DNA from 3 places in the Orrella dioscoreae genome. Region 3 is predicted to be linked to each of the others. Evidence: predicted binding sites of a transcription regulator. Region 3 holds the regulator's gene; each other region holds the start of a gene.
What was found. Region 3 encodes sigma-54, which starts transcription at its own class of promoters, with help from an activator protein. Its sites were predicted from a motif close to TGGCANGNAANCTGCTTT; they were not measured.
Positions count from the first base shown of each region.

Region 1: the regulator sigma-54 is predicted to act here: its motif matches at 5,149-5,166, upstream of nirB (nitrite reductase large subunit NirB).
Region 2: the regulator sigma-54 is predicted to act here: its motif matches at 4,590-4,607, upstream of ODI_RS11725 (CmpA/NrtA family ABC transporter substrate-binding protein).

Region 1 covers NZ_LT907988.1:2,543,872-2,551,405, forward strand. The annotation lists gene ODI_RS11940 (nitrate regulatory protein) at 62-1,336, opposite strand; gene cobA (uroporphyrinogen-III C-methyltransferase) at 1,343-2,116, opposite strand; gene nirD (nitrite reductase small subunit NirD) at 2,130-2,474, opposite strand; gene nirB (nitrite reductase large subunit NirB) at 2,474-5,029, opposite strand; gene ODI_RS11960 (DMT family transporter) at 5,387-6,277, shown strand; gene ODI_RS11965 (PQQ-dependent sugar dehydrogenase) at 6,292-7,437, opposite strand.
Region 2 covers NZ_LT907988.1:2,495,326-2,502,859, forward strand. The annotation lists gene ODI_RS11705 (VRR-NUC domain-containing protein) at 1-760, opposite strand, end outside; gene ODI_RS11710 (calcium:proton antiporter) at 951-2,120, shown strand; gene ODI_RS11715 (nitrate regulatory protein) at 2,204-3,517, shown strand; gene ODI_RS11720 (DMT family transporter) at 3,514-4,422, opposite strand; gene ODI_RS11725 (CmpA/NrtA family ABC transporter substrate-binding protein) at 4,791-6,089, shown strand; gene ntrB (nitrate ABC transporter permease) at 6,131-6,985, shown strand; gene ODI_RS11735 (ABC transporter ATP-binding protein) at 7,003-7,534, shown strand, end outside.
Region 3 covers NZ_LT907988.1:241,128-248,661, forward strand. The annotation lists gene ODI_RS01165 (DSD1 family PLP-dependent enzyme) at 34-1,194, shown strand; gene leuA (2-isopropylmalate synthase) at 1,255-2,964, opposite strand; gene ODI_RS01175 (hypothetical protein) at 3,313-4,173, opposite strand; gene rpoN (RNA polymerase factor sigma-54) at 4,189-5,625, shown strand; gene ODI_RS01185 ((2Fe-2S)-binding protein) at 5,750-6,022, shown strand; gene bfr (bacterioferritin) at 6,396-6,875, shown strand; gene ODI_RS01195 (hypothetical protein) at 6,976-7,534, opposite strand, start outside.

The DNA.
Region 1 (7,534 bases), 2.3 Mb from region 3:
TGCCGGCGCAGGCTGCGTTGGCGTCAGGGTCTTTGGGCGGCCGCCTGCGGGTCATCCGCGTTCAGGCCTGGCCGCCCGCGCCCGCCGCCAGCACCTGGCGGGCAAATTCTTCCAGCTTCAGGCCCCGACTCATGGCCGCCTTGCGCAGCTTGTCGTGGGCTGCCGCTTCGCTGAGCGTGTGGTGGGCCATCAGCAGTTGCTTGGCCTGCTCGATATGCTTGCGCGCATCCAGGCTGCTGCGGGCGCCCGCCAGTGCGTCGGACAAGGCCTGCAGGCGTTGCGCCTGGGCCTGCACGAGGTCCAGCAGCGAACGGGACAACTGGGGCGACAACATCGGGCCGGCCAGGTCGGGCGCGCCCGCATCCAGGGCGTTGCCCTGCACGGTGAAAAGCACCGCCGATGCCGCCGCCGGCTCCGCCAACTGGCGAGCGAGCCGACGATGATTGTCCAGGTCATCATGCGCGCGGGCGATGCGTGCCTGGCACAGGGCCGGCAAGGCGGCGGACAGCTCGGCCTCGACCGCGCGCATGCCGTCGATGCGGGCGGTCTGGACGTCGAACCAGATCTGCGCCAAGGCGGCATCCACGCGCGCGTCGGGCGACGTGCGGGCAGCCATGCCGCGCAACTGGCGCAGCTCGGCCTCACATGCCGCCAGTGCAGCCCAGGCTGCCTGTTGCGGCGGCTGGGCGTGGGCCAGGAAGGCCTCGAAGCAACGGTCCTGGCCGTCGATCAGTTGCGCCAGCTGGGCATGCTGCGGCGCCGTGAAATGGCCCGCGGCAAAACCGCGCACGCCACAGGCGCGCTCCTGGCCGGCCAGTTCCTTGCCCTGCATCAGGTTGAAGAGCGCCACCAGCGCCCGCGTCACCTCGGGGTCCAAGGCGGTGTCGGCCGCGTCGAAGACCAGTCCCAGCAGTCCGTTGATCAGCCGCGTGTAGTGCGCCAGCGAGGTCTCGATGTCCAGGTCGCGCGCCAGCACGCGGCGGCGCAAGGCGGGCAGTTCGTCCAGGCGATAGAGCACATAGGCCACGCGGGTCAGCAGCCTGGCCTTGTCGGCGGTTGCCTGCGCGGCGGGATCCAGCCGTTCCAGGCCCTGCCTGAGCGCCCGCGCCTGCACGTCGGCATCGGCGGCATACGCCAGCAGCGTTTCGCGGGCGGACGCGTGCTCGGCCGCCAGATAGACGTTCGAATAGCCGCGCTCTTTCTGCAGGGCGTGCACCAGTTCACCCGCCTGCGTGACCAGCGTGCAGACGTGCGCCAGCGCCTCGAGGCCGGTCGTCTCGGCGCGCCTGGCGGCAATGAGGTAACGCAAGGCGTCGGGCAGGGTGTGCTCGTTCATCGCGTGTCAGGCGCTGGCGCGCAGGTCCGCCCTCGTTTCCTGCGCCCTGGCCCAGGCCGCGACGTCACCGATCACCAGCACCGCCGGGCTGCGCAGGCCGAAGGCGCGCGCGTCGTCTTCCATGGCCGCCAGGCTGCTCACGCAATGCCGCTGCGCGGGTAGCGAGGCCCGTTCGATCATCGCCACCGGCGTGGCGGGCGCCATGCCCGCGGCCAGCAGATGCCCTCGCGTGGCGGGCAAGGTGGCGACGCCCATGTAGACGACCAGCGTCGCGCCGCTGGCCGCCAGGGCCTTCCAATCCGGCGCGGAATCGTCTTCGGTGTGCGCGGTGACCAGGGTGACCGCGCGCGCCACGCCGCGCAGGGTCAGCGGAATGCCGCAGTCCGTGGCAGCGGCCAGTCCGGACGTGATGCCGTTGATGATCTCGCAGGCCACGCCATGGCGAGCCAGCCATTGCTGCTCTTCCCCGCCGCGTCCGAACACACAGGGGTCGCCGCCCTTCAGGCGGGCCACCCGCCTGCCCTGCCGGGCATAGCGCAGCATCAGCCGCTGGATGAAGTCCTGCGGCGTGGACCGGCAGCCGCCGCGCTTGCCCACGCGCACGAGGCGGGCCTGCGGGCAATGGGCCAGGATCTCCGGATTGACCAGGTCGTCGACCAGCACGACCTCGGCCTCGCCGAGCGCGCGCACGGCCTTCAGCGTCAGCAGTTCCGGATCGCCCGGCCCGGCGCCGATCAGGCGCACGGGAGGATGGGGCTGGCCAGGCTTCACATGCGTCATGGCGCCCTCCTCTTCAAGCCAGTTCCACGACGTCGCCGTGCAGCCGCGCCTCCCAGGTGCGCAGGCGCTGGCCGGCATCCTCCAGGCAGACGCCATCGCGCAGGCGGAAATGCTGCTTGTAGAGCGGCGAGGCCACCACCAGCTCACCGCCCAGGCGGCCCACGATGCCGCGGCCGATGACGTTGACGCCCGAGAACGGGTCGTGGTTGGACACGGCATAGACCTCTGTTTCGTCGCCGGGCACGTGGAAGATCGCGACCTGTTCGCCATCGACCAGCGCCACGACGCCGGACTCGGCCACCAGATCGGCGCGGCGGCACACGGTGCGCCAGGCTCGGGACTCGTCAGGCGCCGCCATCACAGCACCTCCTCGACGATGGCGATCTCGCGCAGGGCCGCGGGCCTTGCCGGTCGCGGCTGGCCGCGCTCGTCCTCCATGCGGATGTCGGGATCGCCGCCCTGGGCGTTCACGAAGGTGCGGAAGCGCTTGAGTTTCTCCGGATCCGCCAGCGCATTGGCCCATTCGCATTCATAGCGGTCGACCACCTGCTGCATCTGCGCCTCCAGCTCGGCGGCCAGGCCCAGGCTGTCCTCGATCACCACGGCCTTCAGGTAGTCCAGGCCGCCCTCCAGCGACTCGCGCCAGACCGAGGTGCGCTGCAGCTTGTCCGCGGTGCGGATGTAGAACATCAGCAGGCGGTCGATATATTGGATCAACTTGCGGTCGTCCAGGTCCGTGGCGAACAGCTCGGCATGGCGCGGCCGCATGCCGCCGTTGCCGCACACGTACAGGTTCCAGCCGCTTTCGGTGGCGATGACGCCGATGTCCTTGCTCTGGGCCTCGGCGCATTCGCGGGTGCAGCCGGAGACCGCGAACTTCAGCTTGTGCGGCGCGCGTAGGCCCTTGTAACGATGCTCCAGGTCCAGTGCCATCCGCACGCTGTCCTGCACGCCGTAGCGGCACCAGGTGCTGCCCACGCAGGACTTCACGGTGCGGGTCGACTTGCCATAGGCATGGCCGGTCTCGAAGCCGGCGGCGATCAGCTCGGCCCAGATGTCCGGCAACTGGTGCAGCTGCGCACCGAAAAGATCGATGCGCTGGCCGCCGGTGATCTTCACGTACAGCGCATATGTGCGCGCGATCTCCCCGATCACGATCAGTCCCTCGGGCGTCACCTCGCCCGCCGGGATGCGCGGCACCACCGAATAGGTGCCGTTCTTCTGCATGTTCGCCATGAAGGTGTCGTTGGTGTCCTGCAGCGGCACCAGCAGCGGGTCCTGGATCGGCCGGTTCCAGCACGAGGCCAGGATGGAGCCCACCGCGGGCTTGCAGATGTCGCAGCCCACCGAGCCACGGCCGTGCCGGGCCAGCAGTTCGTCGAAGCGCTCGATGCCCTCGACGCGCACGATGTCGTAGAGCTCGCGCCGCGTGTACGCGAAGTGCTCGCACAGGCTCTTGTCCACGGCCACGCCGCGCGCGGTCAACGCGTGTTCGACCACGTTCTTCAGCAGCGCCGTGCAGCCGCCGCAACCCGTGGCGGCCTTGGTGCAGGCCTTCACCTGCGCCAGGTCGGCGCAACCGCCGTCGATGGCCGCGCTGATCGCGCCCTTGCTCACGTTGTGGCACGAGCAGATCGTGGCCGTGGCCGGCAAGGCATCGACGCCCAGCGCCGGCGCGTCGCCGCTGGCCGGCAGGATCAGGCTGGCCGGGTCGGCCGGCGGCGCAATGCCGTTCTGCACGTACTGCAGCAAGGTGTCGTAATAGCTGTTGTCGCCCACCAGCACCGCGCCCAGCACGCGCTTGCCGTCGCCCGAGACCACCAGGCGGCGATAGCTGGCCCCGGCCTCGTCGATGTAGCGATAGCTGCGCGCATCGCGGGTCGCGCCATGCGCGTCGCCCAGCGAACCCACGTCCACGCCCAGCAGCTTCAGCTTGGTCGACATGTCGGCGCCCGCGAAAGGCTGGGCGGCTTGCGCACAGAGTTGCGCGGCGACGGTGCGCGCCATCTGGTAGCCCGGCGCCACCAGCCCGAAACAGGTGCCCTGCCAGGCCGCGCATTCTCCGATGGCGTAGATGTCGGCATCGCTGCTGCGGCAATCGTCGTCCACCACGACGCCGCCGCGCGGGCCGATCGTCAGGCCGCTGGCGCGCGCCAGGCTGTCCTGCGCGCGGATGCCCGCCGAGAACACGATGAGGTCGGTTTCCAGGTGCTCGCCGTCGGCGAAGTTCATGCGGTAGCGATAGGTTTCGCCCGCGCTGATGGACTGGGTGGCGCGCGACAGGTGCACGCCCACGCCCAGTGATTCGATGCGCGCCTTCAGCGCCTCGCCGCCCAGCTCGTCCAGCTGCACGGGCATGAGCCGCGGCGCGAACTCGACCACGTGCGCCTCCAGGCCCAGCGACTTCAAGGCGTTGGCGGCCTCCAGCCCCAGCAATCCTCCCCCCACCACGACGCCGCGTCGGGCCTGGGCGGCGGCGGCGCGGATCACGTCCAGGTCGTCCAGCGTGCGATAGACCAGCCGCGCCGCGTCCTCGGCGCCTTCGATGACCGGCACGAAGGGATAGGAGCCCGTGGCCAGCACCAGCGCGTCATAGCGCTGTTCGCCTGCCTGCGTGTAGACCACGCGGCGCTTGCGGTCCAGCCCCAGCACCGGCGCGTCCAGGTGCAGGGACACGCCGTCCTGTTCATACAGCGCGGCCTCGCCCAGCGCCAATGATCCGGCGTCGCGGCCCGAGAAGTATTCGGACAGGTGGACGCGGTCATAGGCGCGATGCGCCTCCTCGCCATAGACGTGGATGCGCCATTGCGCCAGGGCCCCGGCGGCCACCAGCTGTTCGACGCAGTGGTGGCCCACCATGCCGTTGCCGACGATGACGAGGTCCCGGATCTCGGAGGGGGATGGACGTTGCATGCTTGCTCCTGCTGCCTTCAAAACGCGAAAGGCGCCCTGGACCACGTGGGTCTGGGCGCCTTTGCCGGGTACTGCTCCGTGAGGGATGTGCCGCGCGTCCTTGCGCGGGCATGAACTGACAAGCAAGTCGCGTGCCAGACTTGCCAGCCAGACAGGACGGTAGGCCTGCCGGGGCCGTTATCCTCCCGTTGGTGCACGCCAGAGGGCGTTGCGCACCAGCATGGGGCATGCCTGCCTGCCGTTCTGTTAGGCTAGACAGCGGTGGGCCATCCTTTGGGCGGGCCTGCCTTTCGTTTTTTCGGCGCGCCTGCCTGCGCGCCCTTGTGTCATCCGCCCTGCCTGCCGTTGTGCCCCCGAATGATGTCCGACGCTTCCACCGCCCCCTCCTCGCCCTCCCGCTCCGCCGCAGGCATCCTCTGCGTCGTCGCGGGCATCTGCAGCCTCAGCATGAGCGACAGCCTTGCGAAGTGGCTGGGCGAGGCGTATGCCCCCATCCAGCTGCTGTTCCTGCGCGGCGCCTTCGCGCTGCCGGTGGTGGCCTTGCTGGTGGTCTGGATGGGTGGTCGCCGGGCGCTGCGCACCCGCCACCTGGGCATCCACGCGATGCGCGGCGCCATCAACGTCGCCAGTGCCTGCGGCTTCTACTTCAGCCTGACCCTGCTGCCCCTGGTGGAAGCCACGGCCATCATCTTCGCCGCGCCGCTTTTCGTGACGCTGCTGTCGGTGCTGGTGCTGCGCGAAGACGTCGACCTGCGCGGCTGGATCGCCGTGCTGGCGGGCTTCCTGGGCGTGCTGGTGGTGGTGCGGCCCGGCATGGCGGGTTTCCAGCCGGCGGCCTTGCTGCCCCTGGCGGGCGCCGTGGGCTACGCGGTGATGATGGTCAGCGCGCGCCGCATCGGCGCGCAGGAAAGCATGTTGACCACGACCTTCTACATCGCCGCGGCGCAGGCCGTCATCAGCCTGCCTTGGCAGCCCTGGTATTGGACCCCGGTGCAGGCCGAGCACCTGCCCGGCCTGCTGGGGATCGCGCTGTGCAGCACGCTGGGCCTCACGCTGATCACCCAGGGCTTTCGCATCGCGCCCGCCTCGGTCGTGGCGCCCTTCGACTACACGGGCCTGCTGTGGGCCACGCTGTTCGGCTGGCTGTTCTGGCGCGAACTGCCCGACACCTGGGCCTATATCGGCGCCGCGTTGATCGCGGGCAGCGGGATCTATATCGCCTTGCGCGAATCCCGCCGCGCGAAGTAACAGGCCCTAGCCCGTCATTCCCGCAGGCCCACGCGCAGCAGCTTGCCGTCGCTGCTGTCGGTCAACACATACAGGCTGCCGTCCGGCCCCTGGCGCACGTCGCGGATACGCTCGCCGCGATCCTTCAGCAGCCGTTCCTGCTCCACGATCTTGCCGCCTTCCTGCGTCAGGCGGATCAGGCTCTGGTCCTTCAGCGCGCCCACGAAGATCGACCCCTGCCAGGCCGGGAAGCGCGCATGTTCATAGAAGGCCATGCCGCTCACGGCGGGCGACTGTTCCCACACGAAATCCGGCTGCTCGGTGCCGGGCACGCGCTTGCCCTTGGCCTCGGGGATCGGCGCGCCGCCATAGTTCACCCCGTGCGTGGCCAGCGGCCAGCCATAGTTGGCGCCCGCCTTCGGAATGTTGATCTCGTCGCCGCCCTGCGCGCCGTGCTCGTTCAGCCAGACGGCGCCCGTCCGGGGATGCAGCGCCATGCCCTGGGCGTTGCGGTGACCATAGGACCAGATTTCGGGCCGCGCGCCGTCCTCGCCCACGAAGGGATTGTCCTTGGGCACGCTACCATCGGCATTCAGGCGCACGGTCTTGCCCTGCAGCTTGTCCAGGTCCTGCGCCGTGGGCCGCTGGCCGTTGTCGCCCAGCGTGATGAAGAGCATGCCGTCGCGGTCGAACACCAGGCGCGAGCCGAAATGCTGGCCGTTGGACAGCTTGGGCGCCTGGCGAAAGATCACGGTGAAGTCCTGCAGGCTGGCGTTGTCCTCGGCCAGCTTGCCGCGGCCCACCGCCGTGCCGGCGCGGCCATCCCCCGCTTCCGAGTACGACAGGTAGACCATGCGGTCCTGGGCGAAGTCCGGTGACAGCGCCACGTCCAGCAGGCCGCCCTGCCCCTGGGAATGCACCTTGGGCACGCCGCGCAGCGGCTGGGACACGCCCTTGCCGTCCTGCCACAGGCGCAGGTCGCCCGCGCGTTCGGTGATGAGGGCGCCCTGGCCGTCGGGCAGGAAGACCATGCCCCAGGGGTGGTTCAGGCCGGTGGCCAGCTCCTGCACGGCGGGTGCGGCGTTGGCGGCCTGGGCGTCTTGCAGCGTGGCCAGCGAGGCGCCGGCCGCGCCAAGGACGGCGAGGGAAAGCGTGAGATGACGTCGGTTGATGGCGATCATGTTGTTGTAACTCCCTGCGAGTGAGTCCTTGTGAGTTGCATTTACGCATACGGTTCCCGCTGCGTGCCGAAACATTGCGTAAAGACGTTGAAATCCG
Region 2 (7,534 bases), 2.3 Mb from region 3:
ACAGCACCTTGGCTTGCCTGCGGGCAAGCCAGGGCACGGCCGTGGCGCAGGCAAGCACCTGTTCGCGCAGCGCCGGCGCGGGCACGGGCTCGGGGGCATCGAGACCGTCACGCAAGGCTTGCAGCGCCAGATAGACATCGACGTGGGCAGCCTGCTGGAAGGCGCGGGTGCTGGCATCGATCCGCACGGCTTCGTATTGGAAGACGCCCAGGTCGGCCAGCACGAACTCGGACCATTCCTGGTGGAGATTGCCGAAGAACATCAGCCGCAGGCGCTGGACCAGGGGGGCGATCTCGACGGACCAGATCGCCTCGCCGGGCGCCGCGCCCCAGGCGCTGCAAGGCTGGGCAGGCGGCGTGCCGAGGAACGTTTCCAGCCCGGCCAGCAGCTCCGCCTTGCGCAAGGTGGCGCGCAGGCCCGATTGGGGATAGCGCCGGGCGAGCGCGTCCTTGGTGTGCAGGCTTGCCCACGCCGGCCAGTCCAGCACCGGGTCGGCACGCAGCCAACCCAGCGCCAGCAGGGGCGCGGCCGCCGGCACCACCGGGCCGATTTCCTCGTAGTGCAGGCGGTCCGCGCGGTGCACCGTGGGCCGGCGCATGAGCAAGCGCACCAGCAAGGCCCGGGAAGCCTGGGGCAAGGCTGGAAACGCCTGCAGGAATGCGGTTTCCGCCGGGCCCAGCACATCCGCGTAACGCGTGCCCAGCCAGTCCAGCGCGCGCTGGAAGTTGTGCAGGTAGTAATAGCGGTGGGCGGGGAACATGCCTGGCGGACGCATTGCAGAAAACAAAACTGGATGTTTATCCAGTCCTCATCATAACCCTTGTCGGCGGCGGGGCACGCCCCGCCGAGGTAGAATCCTCCCGCCAGGCAACCTATACGCCCTGCCCTTCAAGGACGGCCTTGAACGCGCGTGCACCCGGGGACGGCCCCGTCCTTACAGGATGACGTTCATGGCCCCGCTTCCTCCCTCCCCCGCGCTTCCTTCCACCGATCCCCGCAACGCCCGCGCCACCTGGCTGCGCCTGGCATTGGCCTGGGCGATGGTGGCCGCCTTCACCGTATTCGGCCCCGCCTGGCTGGCCGCGCCCTTGACGCCGTGGGTGGCCCTGGCCGCCTTTCTGGCGCTGTTTCTCACCATCCTCGCGGCGTCCTTCGGCGTGGTGCACGAGGCCGACGGCCTGGCCCACCAGCTTGGCGAGCCGTATGGCACGCTGATCCTGACCCTGTCCATCGTGCTGATCGAGGTGGTCCTGATCGCCTCGGTGCTGCTGGGGCCGGGCGAATTCCCGACCATCGGCAGGGATTCGATCTTCGCCGTGATGATGATCATCGTGAACCTGGTCATGGGCATCTGCCTGGTGGCGGGCGGCCTGCGCCATGGCGAGCAGGAGTTCAACGCGCAGGGCGCCGGCGTGTATCTGTCGATGATCATGCTGCTGACGGCGGTGTCGCTGGTGCTGCCCAATTTCCTGGCGGGCGCGGGCGAATTCGATCGGCTGCAAGGCTGGGCTGTGGCGGCGCTGACGGGCGGGCTGTATGCCGTCTTCCTGTGGCTGCAGATGCGCGGCGAGCGCAGGCTCTTCATCCAGCCGCCCCTGGGGCAGATGGAAGTGCGGGTGGCGCGTCGCCCGGACGCAGCCCGCAGCGCGACAGGCGCGGCGGGACGCAGCGGCATCCTGCGTGGCACGCTGCTGCTGATCGGCATGATCGTGCCCATCGTGCTGCTGGCGCATCACCTGGCCATCGTGATCGACCATGGCGTGGTCACCGTGGGGGCGCCGGTGGCCTTGTCGGGCGTGCTGATCGCCATCATCGTCTTCACGCCCGAATCCATCACCGCGGTGAAGGCGGCGCTCAACAACGAGATGCAGCGGGCCGTGAACCTGTGCCTGGGCGCCTTCGTGTCGACAGTGGGCCTGACGGTGCCGGCGGTGCTGGTGATCGGCCTCGTCACGGGCAAGACGGTGACGATGGGCATTTCCGGCGTCGAGACGGTGCTGCTGGTGGCCACCGTCTGGCTGGCGACGCTGTCCTTCAAGGGCCAGCGCACCTCGGTACTGCAGGGCGTGATGCACCTGGGGCTGTTCGCGCTGTATGGCTTCCTGCTGTTCGGGGCCTGATTCCCCCAGGTTTCCCGCCCCGCCGCTATGATGGCGAAAAGTCAGCCGCCATAAAAAATGCCGCGGCAGCAAGGGGAATCATCATGATGTCGGGGTTGGGTTTTCTCGTCGCGGCCAGGCAGTGCGAGATCGACGAGCTGGAACAACTGGCCGGCACCATCGCGCTGGCGCAGGCGCTGGGCGAGCTGGTGCATCAATTGCAGCGCGAGCGCGGCCTGTCCAATCTGTTCGTGGGATCAGGCGGGGCCGGCTTCGGCCCGCAGTGCCTGGCGGCGCGCCAGGACACCGACCGCGCCATCGCCGCCGCGCGCGAACATTTCGACCCGTTGCCCGGCGCCACCGGGTATCCGGGCAGCCGCGCCCGGCTCTTCAGCCGCATCGCCTATGCCCTGCACGGCCTGGACGCGCTGGCGGGGCTGCGCCAGCGCCTGGACCAGCTTGCGCTGGACGTGGATGCGGTGACGGCGGCGTACTGCAAGCTGATCGCGAGCCTGCTGTCGGTGGTGTTCGATGCCACCGACAATGCCGCCGATCCCGAGGTGTCGCGGTTGTTGCTGGCGTACTTCAATTTCGTGCAGGGCAAGGAATATGCCGGACAGGAACGTGCCGCCGGCGCGGCCGCCTATGCCTCGGGGCGTTGCGACGCCCGCCGCCAGCAGCAACTGCTGACGCTCATCGACGCGCAGGAGGAATGCCTGCAGACCTTCGGCGGCTTTGCCGATGCGCGGGGCCTGGCCAGTTGGCAGGCCGCCCAGGACGGCTTGAGGCTGGCCGAACTGGAACGCCTGCGCCGCATCGTCTGTACGGCGCCGGCCGACGGCCGGCTGGACCCGGCGCTCAGCATGACGTGGTTCGAGCATTGCACGGCCCGCATCGACGCCATGAAACAGGTGGAGAACGCACTGGGCGAGCAGTTGCGCGAGCGCTGCGAGCAAAGCGTGGCCGCCGCGAGGCGTGACTTGCATGCGCACCAGGCGGTGCTGCAGAAACTGGTCAGCCAGGCGGATGCGCCCTCCCCGCCCGGCGAAGCCGCCGCGCCGCTGGCGGCATTCTTCGAGCGGGAGGAGCAGGCGGCCTCGGATGGTGCGGGCCGCGCGGGCGCGCCGGCTTACGGTCCGCGCATGGAACGCGAGATCCTGGCCATGCTGCGCGAGCAGGCCCGCCGCCTGCAGGCCACCAGCGACGAGCTGGCCACGGTGCGCGCGGCCTTGAACGAGCGCAAGGTGATCGAGCGCGCCAAGGGCTTGTTGATGGCGCACCGGCAACTGAGCGAGGAGGCCGCCTACCGGATGCTGCGCCAGACCGCCATGGAGCAGAACCGGCGGCTGGTGGACGTGGCGGAATCGGTGCTGGCCTTGTCCAGCTATCTGGGTGGACAGGCGCCCGCGGGACCCTAGCGTGGCCGGCGCAGGCGCGCGATCCAGACACCGCCGGCGATGACCACCGCCGCACCGGCCAGGGCGCCGGCTGACGGGCGTTCGCCAAACAGCAGCCAGCCGAATACCAGGCCAAAGACGATCCAGGTGTAGCGCAAGGGACCGATGACGGCGGCATCGCACAAGCGGAAGGCGCGCAGATTGCAAAGCATGGCCACCAGCGACAAGGGCCCCAGCGCCAGGAAGGCCGCGGTCATGCCGGCGCTCATGGGTGTCCAGTCCAGGGCGGCCACGGACAACAGCAGGACCGCCGCGATGAGATTCACGTACCAGAGCACCGTGAAGCTCGACTCGGAACGCGAGAGCGTCTTCAGCAGCAGGCTTTCGCAGGCGATGAAGAGCGCGCCCATGACCGCGACCAGCACCGGCACGAGCGATCCGCCCTGCGCGCTGGGCAGGCCTGCCTGGGCCACGACCACCCCCAGGGCGCCGGCCAGGCATAGCAATGACGCCAGCCACAGGCGCAGCGGCGGCCGTTCGTGCAGCAGCAGCACGGCCAGCGCCAGGGTGAACAGCCCGTCCAGCAGGCCCAGCGCGCTGGCCGAGGCAAGCGGCAGATGGGTGGCCGCATACATGGCCGCGGTCGTGCCGGCCGCGCCAGTGAAGGCGCGCAGCACATGCCGGCCCGGCCGCTGGGTGCGCAGCGACGCCACCTGCCCGCCGCGCGCCAGCCACCAGACGGCCAGCGTCAGGAACGCGCCCAGGTAGCGCATGGCCATGATCTGCAAGGCCGGCACCTGCCCGCCCGCGAGCTTCCCCGACGTGAAGATCAGCGTGAAGATGCCCACGGCCAGCACCGCCCAGCCCACGCCGGCGGCCGAATAGGTCATGGCGGGCGTCACGGCGGGCTTGGCGTGGGAAGGCATGGACAGGCGCAAAGGAAGAAGGCCCACAGCATAAACGGCGGGAGGCGTGCCGGTGCTGCCTCTTGGTGCGGCACTGCACCATTTTCAGGCCTGGGCTGCCGGCTGTGTGCACGGGATGGCCACCGCGCCGGTCCTTTGCCCCGTCTGCACGGCCTTCCGTATCGGTGTGGCACGGCTCTTGCTTGGGTAGGCATGCCAAGCCGCCAATGATGGTGTGCGTGGCACCGCGCAGGAACCGCCCGTGCCAGCCACTGGCGGGTTCCGCGCAACGGACAACGGCGTCCCTCGCGCGTCCCCGCTGGCAGGTCCAGCCACGGCGCGCGATGGGGCGCCGTTTTTTTTCGCCTTGGTGTTACCGGAGCCTTTCCATGAGCCAGCCTGTCATCCCCGAACTGCCGTCGTCCACTGGCATCGTCACGTCCGAGGCCGCCGCGCAGCGCCCCGAGCGCCGCCGCTTCCTGCTGCAGTCGGCCGCCGTGGGCGCCGCTGCCCTGCTGCCGGCGTTGGGACATCGCGGGGCGTATGCCGCGGGCTCGGACAAGCCGGAGAAGGAAGAGGTCAGGATCGGGTTCATTCCGCTGACCGACTGTGCCAGTGTGGTGATGGCGTCCGTGCTCGGCCTGGACAAGAAGTACGGCGTGAAGATCACCCCCAGCAAGGAAGCCAATTGGGCATCGGTGCGTGACAAGCTGCTCAATGGCGAGAACGATTTCAGCCACGTCCTGTACGGCATGCTGATGGGTTTGCAGGCGGGCATCGGCGGCCCGAAAAGCGACGTGGCGCTGCTCATGACCTTGAACCGCAATGGGCAGGCCATCTCGCTGTCGAGGAAAATGGCCGATGCGGGCGCGGTGGACCTGCCATCCCTGGTGGCGCTGATGAAGCGCGAGCCGCGCGAATACACCTTCGCGCAGACCTTCCCCACCGGCACGCACGCGATGTGGCTGTATTACTGGCTGGCCAGCGGCGGCGTGAATCCGATGAAGGACGTGAAGGTCATCACCGTGCCACCGCCCCAGATGGTGGCCAATGCGCGCGTGGGCAACATGGATGGCTTCTGCGTGGGCGAGCCCTGGCACCATCGCGGCATCCTGGATGGCGTCTCGGCCCACGTCGTCAGTTCGCAGGAGATCTGGCTGGATCACCCCGAGAAGGTGCTGGGCACCACGGCGGCCTTCGCCGACAAGTATCCCAACACCTGCCGCGCGGTCACGGCCGCCATCCTGGAGGCCGGCCGCTGGATCGATGCCAGCGCCGCCAACAAGGAGAAGATGGCCGAGGTGATCGCCGCGCGCGCCTATGTGAACACCGACAAGTCCGCCATCATCGACCGTATCCAGGGGCGCTACCAGAACGGCCTGGGCAAGCGCTGGGAAGACCCCAACCACATGAAGTTCTATGACGAGGGCCAGGCCTCGTATCCCTATCTGTCGGACGCCATGTGGTTCCTGACCCAGCACAAGCGCTGGAACCTGCTCAACGCGCATCCCGATTACGAGGCGCTGGCCAGGCAGGTGAATCGGACGGCGATCTACCGCGACGCCGCGGCGGCGGCCGGCGCGCCCCTGCCCGCCAGCGATCTGCGCAGCAGCAAGCTCATGGACGGCAAGGTGTGGGACGGCAAGAACCCGGCCGCCTATGCAGACAGCTTCTCCGTCCACGGCTGAGGCCGCGCCTTACCCATCCGTTCTTGCTTCAGGAGTCCGACATGGCCCGAGCCCTTACCTCGTCCCCCCCCTCCGCCTCTGCCGCGGCGCCCGCCCTGCCCGCCCGTTCGAAGGAATGGACGAGCCGCCTGCTGCACGCCGTGGCGCCGCCCGCCTTCGGCTTCCTGCTGCTGGGCCTGTTGTGGCAGGCGTTGGCCCAGACCGGCGGCGGCATTCCCACGCCGGGCCAGACCTGGCAGGCGGCCGTGGCGCTCTTCGCCGAGCCGTTCTACCAAGCCGGGCCGAACGACCAGGGCATCGGCTGGAACGTGCTGGCTTCCCTGCAGCGCGTGGCGCTGGGCTTTGGCCTGGCGGCGCTGGTGGGCATTCCGCTGGGCTTCATGATCGGCCGCTTCCGTTTCCTGAACCGGATGGTCGGTCCGCTGATCAGCCTGCTGCGCCCCGTGTCGCCGCTGGCCTGGCTGCCCATCGGCCTGCTGGTGTTCAAGTCGGCGGATCCGGCGGCCATCTGGACCATCTTCATCTGCTCGATCTGGCCCATGATCATCAACACCGCCGTGGGCGTGCAGCGCGTGCCGCGGGACTACCTGAACGTGGCGCGGGTGCTGGACCTGTCCGAATGGAAGATCGTCACGCGCATCCTGCTGCCCGCCGTGCTGCCCTATGTGCTGACCGGCGTGCGGCTGGCCGTGGGCACGGCCTGGCTGGTGATCGTGGCCGCCGAGATGCTGACGGGCGGCGTGGGCATCGGCTTCTGGGTATGGGACGAGTGGAACAACCTGAACGTGGCCCACATCATCATCGCCATCTTCGTCATCGGCATCGTGGGCCTGCTGCTGGAGCTGCTGCTCGTGAAGCTGGCCGCGCGCCTCACCTTCGAAGACACCGCGTCCTGAGCGCAGGGAGACCTCTCATGATCAACGACCATCGCTACATCGAGATCCGCGGCGTCGCGCAACGTTTTCCCACGGCCAAGGGTGACTACGTGGCCTTGCGCGACATCGACCTGGACGTGGCGCGCGGCGAGTTCGTCGCGCTGATCGGCCACTCGGGCTGCGGCAAGTCGACCTTGCTGAACCTGCTGGCCGGCCTGACGCTGCCCTCGGCGGGCACGCTGATCGCCGCGGGGCGCGAGATCGGCGGACCCGGCCCCGACCGCGCCATGGTGTTCCAGAACCATTCCCTGCTGCCCTGGCTGACCTGCGAGGGCAACATCATGCTCGCGGTCGAGCGGGTGTTCGGCGCGCAGGAGGATCGCGCGCAACTGAAGGCCCGCACCGCGGCGGCGCTGGAAAAAGTGGGCTTGAGCCATGCGGCGCAGAAACGCCCGGGCGAGATCTCCGGCGGCATGAAGCAGCGCGTGGGCATTGCCCGGGCGCTGGCCATCGAACCCAAGGTGCTGCTGATGGACGAGCCTTTCGGCGCGCTGGACGCGCTGACGCGCG
Region 3 (7,534 bases):
ATCGTGTCTCCAAACATTACGGCTTCTCTACCCATGCGAAACCACCCCGCCGAGCGTGTCCTGTGCGGACCGCCTCCCGCCCCCGCGCGGGCAGGCCACTCCGTGGCGCAGATCGATACGCCGGCGCTGCTGGTGGACCTCGACGCGCTCCAGCGCAACATGGATGCGGTCCATGGCCGCATCCTGGCTGCCGGCCTGCGCATCCGCGCACACGGCAAGGCGCACAAGTGCCCGCCCATCGCGCTGTTGCAGATCGCGGGCGGCGCCCATGGCATCTGCTGCCAGAAGCTGGGGGAAGCCGAGGTCTTCGCCTCATGGGGCATTCATGACGTCCTGGTGACGAATCAGCTGGTCGGCGAGGCCAAGGCCGAGCGCGCCGCGCGCCTGGCGGGCCGGGTGCGCCTGGCCGTGTGCGCCGATGACCCGGCGCAGGTCGAGGCGCTGGCCGCGGCAGCCGCCAGGCATGGCACCTGCATCGAGGTGCTGGTGGAACTGGAAGTGGGGCAGGGACGCTGCGGCGTGGCCGGTCCCGACGCCGCGGTGTCGCTGGCCCGTCTCATTGCGGGCCACGGGCCTGCGCTGCGATTTGGCGGCCTGCACGCCTATCGCGGGTCGGCCCAGCACCTGCGCGAGCCTGCCGCCCGCCAGAAGGCCGTGGAAGAGGCGTGCGCCCGCGTGCGCGAGGCCGTGGCGGCGCTGACGGCCGCGGGCCTGCCCTGCGACACCATCACGGGCGGGGGCACGGGCAGCTACGCGTACGAGCTGGCCTCGGGTCTGTATACCGAGGTGCAGCCCGGCTCCTATGTCCTGATGGACGTCGACTACGCCGCCAACCAGCCCGAACCGGGCGCGGCGACGCTGGCGCATGCCCTGCAGGGCCTGTGCACGGTCATCAGCGCCCAGGAGGGCCGGGCGGTGCTCGATGGCGGCCTGAAGGCGTTTGCCGTCGATTCCGGCCTGCCGCGCGTGCTGGCGCCGGGATGGAAGGTGGCCAGCGTGTCGGACGAGCACACCGTCCTGGTCCCGGATCCGGCCGCGCCGGAAACGCCGCAGCCGCTGGCGGTGGGCCAGCGGCTGCGGGTCTTGCCGGGTCATTGCGATCCCACCGTCAACCTGCACGACTGGCTGGTGGCGATCCGCGGCGAACAGGTCGAGGCGGTCTGGCCGGTGGCGGCGCGCGGCGCATTGTTCTGACGCGCCGGCGGGCCGTCCGGCCCGTCACCCCGTCGTGCTGACGGGGTCAGGACGACCGGCTCACGCCGACTGCGCGGCCTCGGCCGGCATGGCGTCGACGCCGGCCTTCACATGGCGGTTGACCGCGCTCAGCACGGCCTGGAACGAGGCGGTGACGATGTCGCGGTGGATGCCCACGCCAAAACCCGTGGCCGAATCGCCCAGGCGCAACTCCACATAGGAGGCCGCGCGCGTGTCGGTGCCGGTGCCGATGGCGTGCTCGTGGTAATCCATGATGCGCACGGGCAGGCCCAGCGCATTCACGAACGCCGAGATCGCGCCGTCGCCTTCACCGCGCACCGTGCGCACCTGGCCGTCGTGCTCCAGGTCCACCTCGATGCTGAAGGTATGGCCTTCGGCGGCAGAGGGGTCGCCCACGATGCGGTGGCGCACCAGCTTCCACGGCGCGTGCTGTTTCAGGTACTCGTCCTGGAAGATGTCGTGCACGCTGGCGGCGGTGACTTCGCGGCCGGTCTCGTCGGTCACGCGCTGGATGGCGCGGCTGAACTCGATCTGCAGGCGGCGCGGCAACACCAGGCCGTGCTCCTGCTCGAGCAGGTACGACACCCCGCCCTTGCCCGACTGGCTGTTCACGCGGATGACGGCGTCATAGCTGCGGCCCAGGTCGGCCGGGTCGATGGGGAGGTACGGCACTTCCCACAGCGCATCGGCTTGCTGCTGCGACAGACCCTTCTTGATGGCGTCCTGGTGCGAACCCGAGAAGGCCGTGAAGACGAGGTCGCCCGCATAGGGGTGGCGCGGATGCACGGGCAACTGGTTGCAATACTCCGCGCAGCGGCGCACTTCGTCGATGTCCGAGAAGTCCAGGCCAGGATGCACGCCTTGCGTGTAGAGGTTCAAGGCCAGGGTCACCAGGTCGACGTTGCCGGTGCGCTCGCCGCTGCCGAAGAGGCAGCCTTCGATGCGGTCGGCGCCGGCCATCACGGCGAACTCGGCGGCGGCCACGGCGGTGCCGCGGTCATTATGCGGGTGCACGCTCAGCACGATGCTGTCGCGGCGCGCCAGGTTGCGGTGCATCCACTCGATCTGGTCCGCGTACAGGTTCGGGGTGGTGGCCTCGATCGTGGCGGGCAGGTTCAGGATGAGCTTCTTTTCCGGCGTGGCGTCCCATTCCTCGGCCACGGCATTGGATACGTCCAGCGCGAAATCGGGCTCGGTGGTGCTGAACACCTCGGGCGAGTATTGGTAGCCCCAGCGGGTCTGCGGATACTTGGCCATGTGCTGCTTGACCAGGCGCGTGCCGGTGACCGCGATGTTGCGGATCTCGTCGCGGCTCATGTTGAAGACGATCTTGCGGAAGGCGGGCGCGCAGGCGTTGTACAGGTGGATGATGGCCTGCCTGGCGCCGGCGGCGGCCTCGACCGTGCGGGAGATCAGGTCTTCGCGCGCCTGCGTCAGCACGATGATGGTGACGTCCTCGGGGATGCGGTTTTCGTCGATCAGGCGGCGCACGAAATCGAAGTCGGTCTGCGAGGCCGAGGGGAAACCCACCTCGATTTCCTTGAAGCCGATCTTCAGCAGCTGGTCGAAGAAGCGCAGCTTGCGCTCGACGCTCATCGGTTCGATCAAGGATTGGTTGCCGTCGCGCAGGTCCGTGCTCATCCAGATCGGCGGCGTCGTGATCCGGCGGCTGGGCCAGGTGCGCTCGGAGAAGTCGCGATCAAACGGAACGAAGGGTTTGTACTTCTGGATGGGGTTGGCAAGCATCATGCACCTCTGTGAACAGTGGGGCGGCCGGGTCGGTTGGGGTCACGGCCGTCCGTATGATTTCGCGCCGCCAGTGTAGGCGGCGTGCCCTGGCTTGGGCCAGGCGAGAATTCTGGACAGGAAAAAACCGTGTGGCGACAGGCTGCCGAACTGCCACGGAGCGCTAGGCTCGGCAACCGATCGCTAGTGCTAGCGCTAGGGCCAGGGAGGAGGACGCGACAAGGCCGACGGCCAGGCTGGAGCGCCCGGCAGCGGTGTTCAGAGAGGAGGTCTGAAGATCGGCCATAAGGCGATAGTCGAACACATTTGCGCCGCGCTGGCAAATTGCCATGTGCGCGGCGCTCCCTTTTTTCAGCGTTTCGGGCCGATGTCGCCCAGGCGGGGTTCGGTGCGCTGCGTCGTGGCGCGAGGCGCTTCGGGCTGTACGCGCGGCTCGGCGCGCAGCGTGGGTTCGGCGGGCGTGGTCCCGATGACGGGCTCGGCCTTCGCTGGCGAAGACGCGGGGGTGGGCGCCGGTGCCGGTTCCGCCTTGGGCGCGGGCGCGGCGGGACGGGGGGCAAAGACATCCTGACTGCGCGAGCGCGGCGCCAGGTCGCCCAGGGGCGGCTCGGCCGGCGCAGCGGGGGCGCCTGCCTTGCGCACGGCGGGGGCAGGCGCGGAGACCCCGGGTGCGGCAGGGGCCGTTTCCAGGGGCGGCAGGCGCAATGCCTCGGCCTGTTCGCGTGCCAGGTAGATCTTGCTGGCGCGGCCATGACGCATTTCGTCGCGCGCCAGTAGCAGGTCGCCCACGGTGATGGGGTCCTCACGGTCTCGCCAGGCCCAGCCCAGCACCATCCGGCCGTCGTCCGACAGGCCGTGGGCCAAGTCGCGCAGGGTGGGCAGGTCGACGGGCTGGGCGCGGCCAGCGGCAATGCTGCGTTCGTACCAGCCGCGCACCCCGAAGAAGACGGCCAGCGTGAACAGCACCACGACGACCCACCACAAATAAGGATTGATGCGGATCAGCAGGTCGACGGTCTGCTGGCCCAGCGGCGCCAGCGCCGTATAACGCATGCCGGCGCCGAAACCCAGGATGCGGGAGCAGATGAACAGCCACACAAGCGCCGCGATGACGATTACTATGGCGCGCCGGATGAGACGCGGCGTCGCCAAGCCCAGCAAGGTGCGGCTGAGGAGTCGGGCGTCTTCTTGGGAGCGATCTGCAGAGTTCATGCAAAATATTGTCTCATGACGCGCCATTCCTTAGAACTGCGACACAGTCAGCACCTCACGCTGACACCGCAACTGCAGCAATCCATCCGGATGCTGCAGCTGTCGGCGCTCGAGCTCGAAATGGAGATCGCGCAGGCGCTCACTGAAAACCCCATGCTCGAGCGCGAAGGCGAGCCGGGCGGCGATTCCGAAGGCGATGCCCCCGCCGAGGGCGACGCGGGTGACAGCGGCGCGGATTACGAGTCCGCCACGGTATCGCTGGAAGACGGCATGCGCGGCAGCGGTTCCAGCCAGAACGATGACGACGACCGCGCCTTTCCCGAGGCGGTGCGCGCCGAGACGCTGCGCGAGCACCTGCTCGGCCAGCTGTCGCTGACCCGCGTCAGCGACCGTGATGCGGCGCTGGTCGAGCTGCTCATCGACGAACTGGACGAGAACGGCTTCCTGGCCTCTTCGCTGGAAGAGATCCTGGGCTGGCTGCCCGCCGAACTGGAGTGCGACGAAGATGAGTTGCACGCCGCGCTCACGCTGCTGCGCTCCTTCGATCCCTCGGGGGTGGGGGCCTTCGACGTGGCCGACTGCCTGGTGCTGCAATTGCGCCACCCCGACCCGGAGCGCTTCCCCGAGGCTGCCGATCCGCAGGTGCTGGCGCTGGCCCGCAAGCTCTGTGCCGAGCATCTTCAGCTGCTGGCCGGTGGCAGCGCGGCCAAGCTGCGCGAGGCGCTGCACTGTGGCGACGAGGCCCTGCGCGCGGCCCATTCGCTCATCCTGCGCCTGGATCCGCGTCCGGGCCGCGCGTGGACCGTGCCCGCGGCCGATTACGCCGTGCCCGACGTCATCGTGCACAAGACGCGCAAAGGTTGGCAGGCCGTGCTGAACACCGCCGTCATGCCGCGCCTGCGCATCAACTCGGTCTATGCCCAGGTCCTGGCCAGCAACCGCAGCGGCGATCATTCCGCCTTGCAATCGCAGTTGCAGCAGGCGCGCTGGATGGTGCGCAACGTCGAACAGCGCTTCGACACCATCCTGCGGGTGTCGCAGGCCATCGTCGACCGCCAGTCCGAATTCTTCTCGCACGGCGCCGGCGCCATGCAGCCGCTGATCCTGAAGGACATCGCGGGCGAGCTCGGCTTGCACGAGTCCACGATCTCGCGCGCGACCACCCAGAAGTTCATGCTGACACCCTTCGGCACCATGGAGCTCAAGCGCTTCTTCGGCGCGGGGGTGGCCACGGAAGCGGGCGGCTCGGCGTCCGCCACCGCCGTGCAGGCGCAGATCCGCCAGATGGTGGCGGAAGAGTCCGCGGGCAAGCCGCTGTCGGACAACCAGATCATGCAGATGCTGGCCGATCGCGGCATCGTCATCGCACGCCGAACGGTCGCCAAATACCGTGAAGCGCTGCGCATCGCCCCGGCATCCGTGCGCAAGGCACAGGCCTCGCTGCGCACCTGATTTCCGCCTGATCCGCGCTTTCAGCGCGTCCCCCTTTTGACTGGAATCCAGCACTGCGGCGTGCCCGCCACGGCCGTTGCGCACGCGCTTGCTTTTCGTCTAGATATTTTCGATAATTATTCTCATGTACGTTTGTGTCTGCAACGCAGTGACCGAAAGCCAGGTCCACGCCAGCGTGGCCGCTGGGGCATCGTCGCTTGCTGATCTCCAGTTCGACCTTGGCGTGGCCACCTGCTGTGGCTGCTGCGCCGACACGGCCAGCGAATACCTGCCTGGCGGCACCGCCTGCGCCAACCGGGGCCACTGCGAGATGCAGCCGCCGGTCACCGCTGTCGCCCAGCCCGGCACCTTGGCCGCCAACGGCTACCCCGTCGTCAAGATCGCCCGCGCGGCCTGATTCCAGCCAGGCCTGTTGATTGTTGCGGCATCGCAACAATCCCATTTTCCGCTGTTCTCCCTCGTATTTCCCTCCGCAACGCCCGAGTTTTCGGCGTTTTCTTGCGCATTCCGCTTGATTTTCCGGCTTCAGGCCAGCTTATGGCCCGCATGAAACCGTGTGGGCGGTGTCGCTGCGTGGCGCAAACGTTCTTATTTTCATTCGCTCGACGGTTCCTGATTGCGCTAGCACGCCCTTTCACGACTTTCGCGCCAAGGGTAGTCAGTGCTTCGGAGCCGGTGTTAGTCTGCGTCCGTTGTCCGGCATCGGCGCCGTTGCGCCGGCCGCCAGGACAGGCCCTCCCGGCCTCGCACCCAGAAATCAGGAGTCCGTCATGAAAGGCGATAAAACCGTCATCCAGTACCTCAACAAGCAGCTCACCAACGAGCTGACGGCCATCAACCAGTATTTCCTGCATGCCCGCATGCTGAACCACTGGGGATTCAAGCGCCTGGGCAAGCATGAGTACGAGGAGTCCATCGGCGAAATGAAGCACGCCGACCGCCTGATCGAGCGCATTTTCATGCTGGACGGCCTGCCCAACCTGCAGGACCTGCACAAGCTGATGATCGGCGAAAACGTGCCCGAGCTGCTCTCCTGTGACCTGAAGCTGGAAACCGCTGCCCAGCAGACCGTCAAGGATGGCATCGCCCACTGTGAGTCGGTGCGTGACTACGTGTCGCGCGACCTGCTGCAGGACATCCTGGACGACACCGAAGAGCACATCGATTACCTCGAGACCCAGCTCGGCCTGGTCGAGCAGGTCGGCCTGCAGAACTACCTGCAAAGCCAGATGGAAACCGAGAGCGAGTAAGCGCGCGCCGCCAAGCGCTTGCGCGAACGAGAAAACGGCCCCGGAAGGGGCCGTTTTTCATGGGGGTGACGGGGCAGCGCCGCCCGGTGCCGCAATGCGCTCAGAACGAGCGGCGCGGGCAGCCGTCGACCTTGCCCCAGGCGTTGTTGGGGGCGCAGTACTTGTTGCGGGCGTTCCAGGCACAGGTGGGGCGTTCAAAGAAGCCCGTGTTGGCGCACTGGTCCATGGCCCGGCGGAATTCGCCTTCCCAGCCTGCGGCCGTGGCGGCCTGCTGGGGATTGTCCGGCGCAGCCTGGTTGGCCTGCGAGACGACGAAAGGCTGCGCGGGCTGCTGGCCGGACATCAGCGGCGCATGGCTGCCTTCGCCAGGGCGTGCGACGTCGATGGTGACGACATCCTGCGGGCCGGCGGGCAAGCCCCTGGAGGCCGAGGCCAGCTCACGCACTTCATTGGCGTTCAGGCGATTGCGCGAGATCAGGACGTCGGGATTGGTGGTGGTGTCGAACAGCGACACCGTGGGCACTTCCCACTTGGTGTCGGCGGGCTGGTCCGGCACGCCCAGGGTGCCATCCACGCGCGGCTGGGGCGGTTGGGCGGTATAGGGCTTGCCGTTGGCGTCCAGCACCACGCGGTCGGGATCGTTGTCGTCCTCGCCGGGG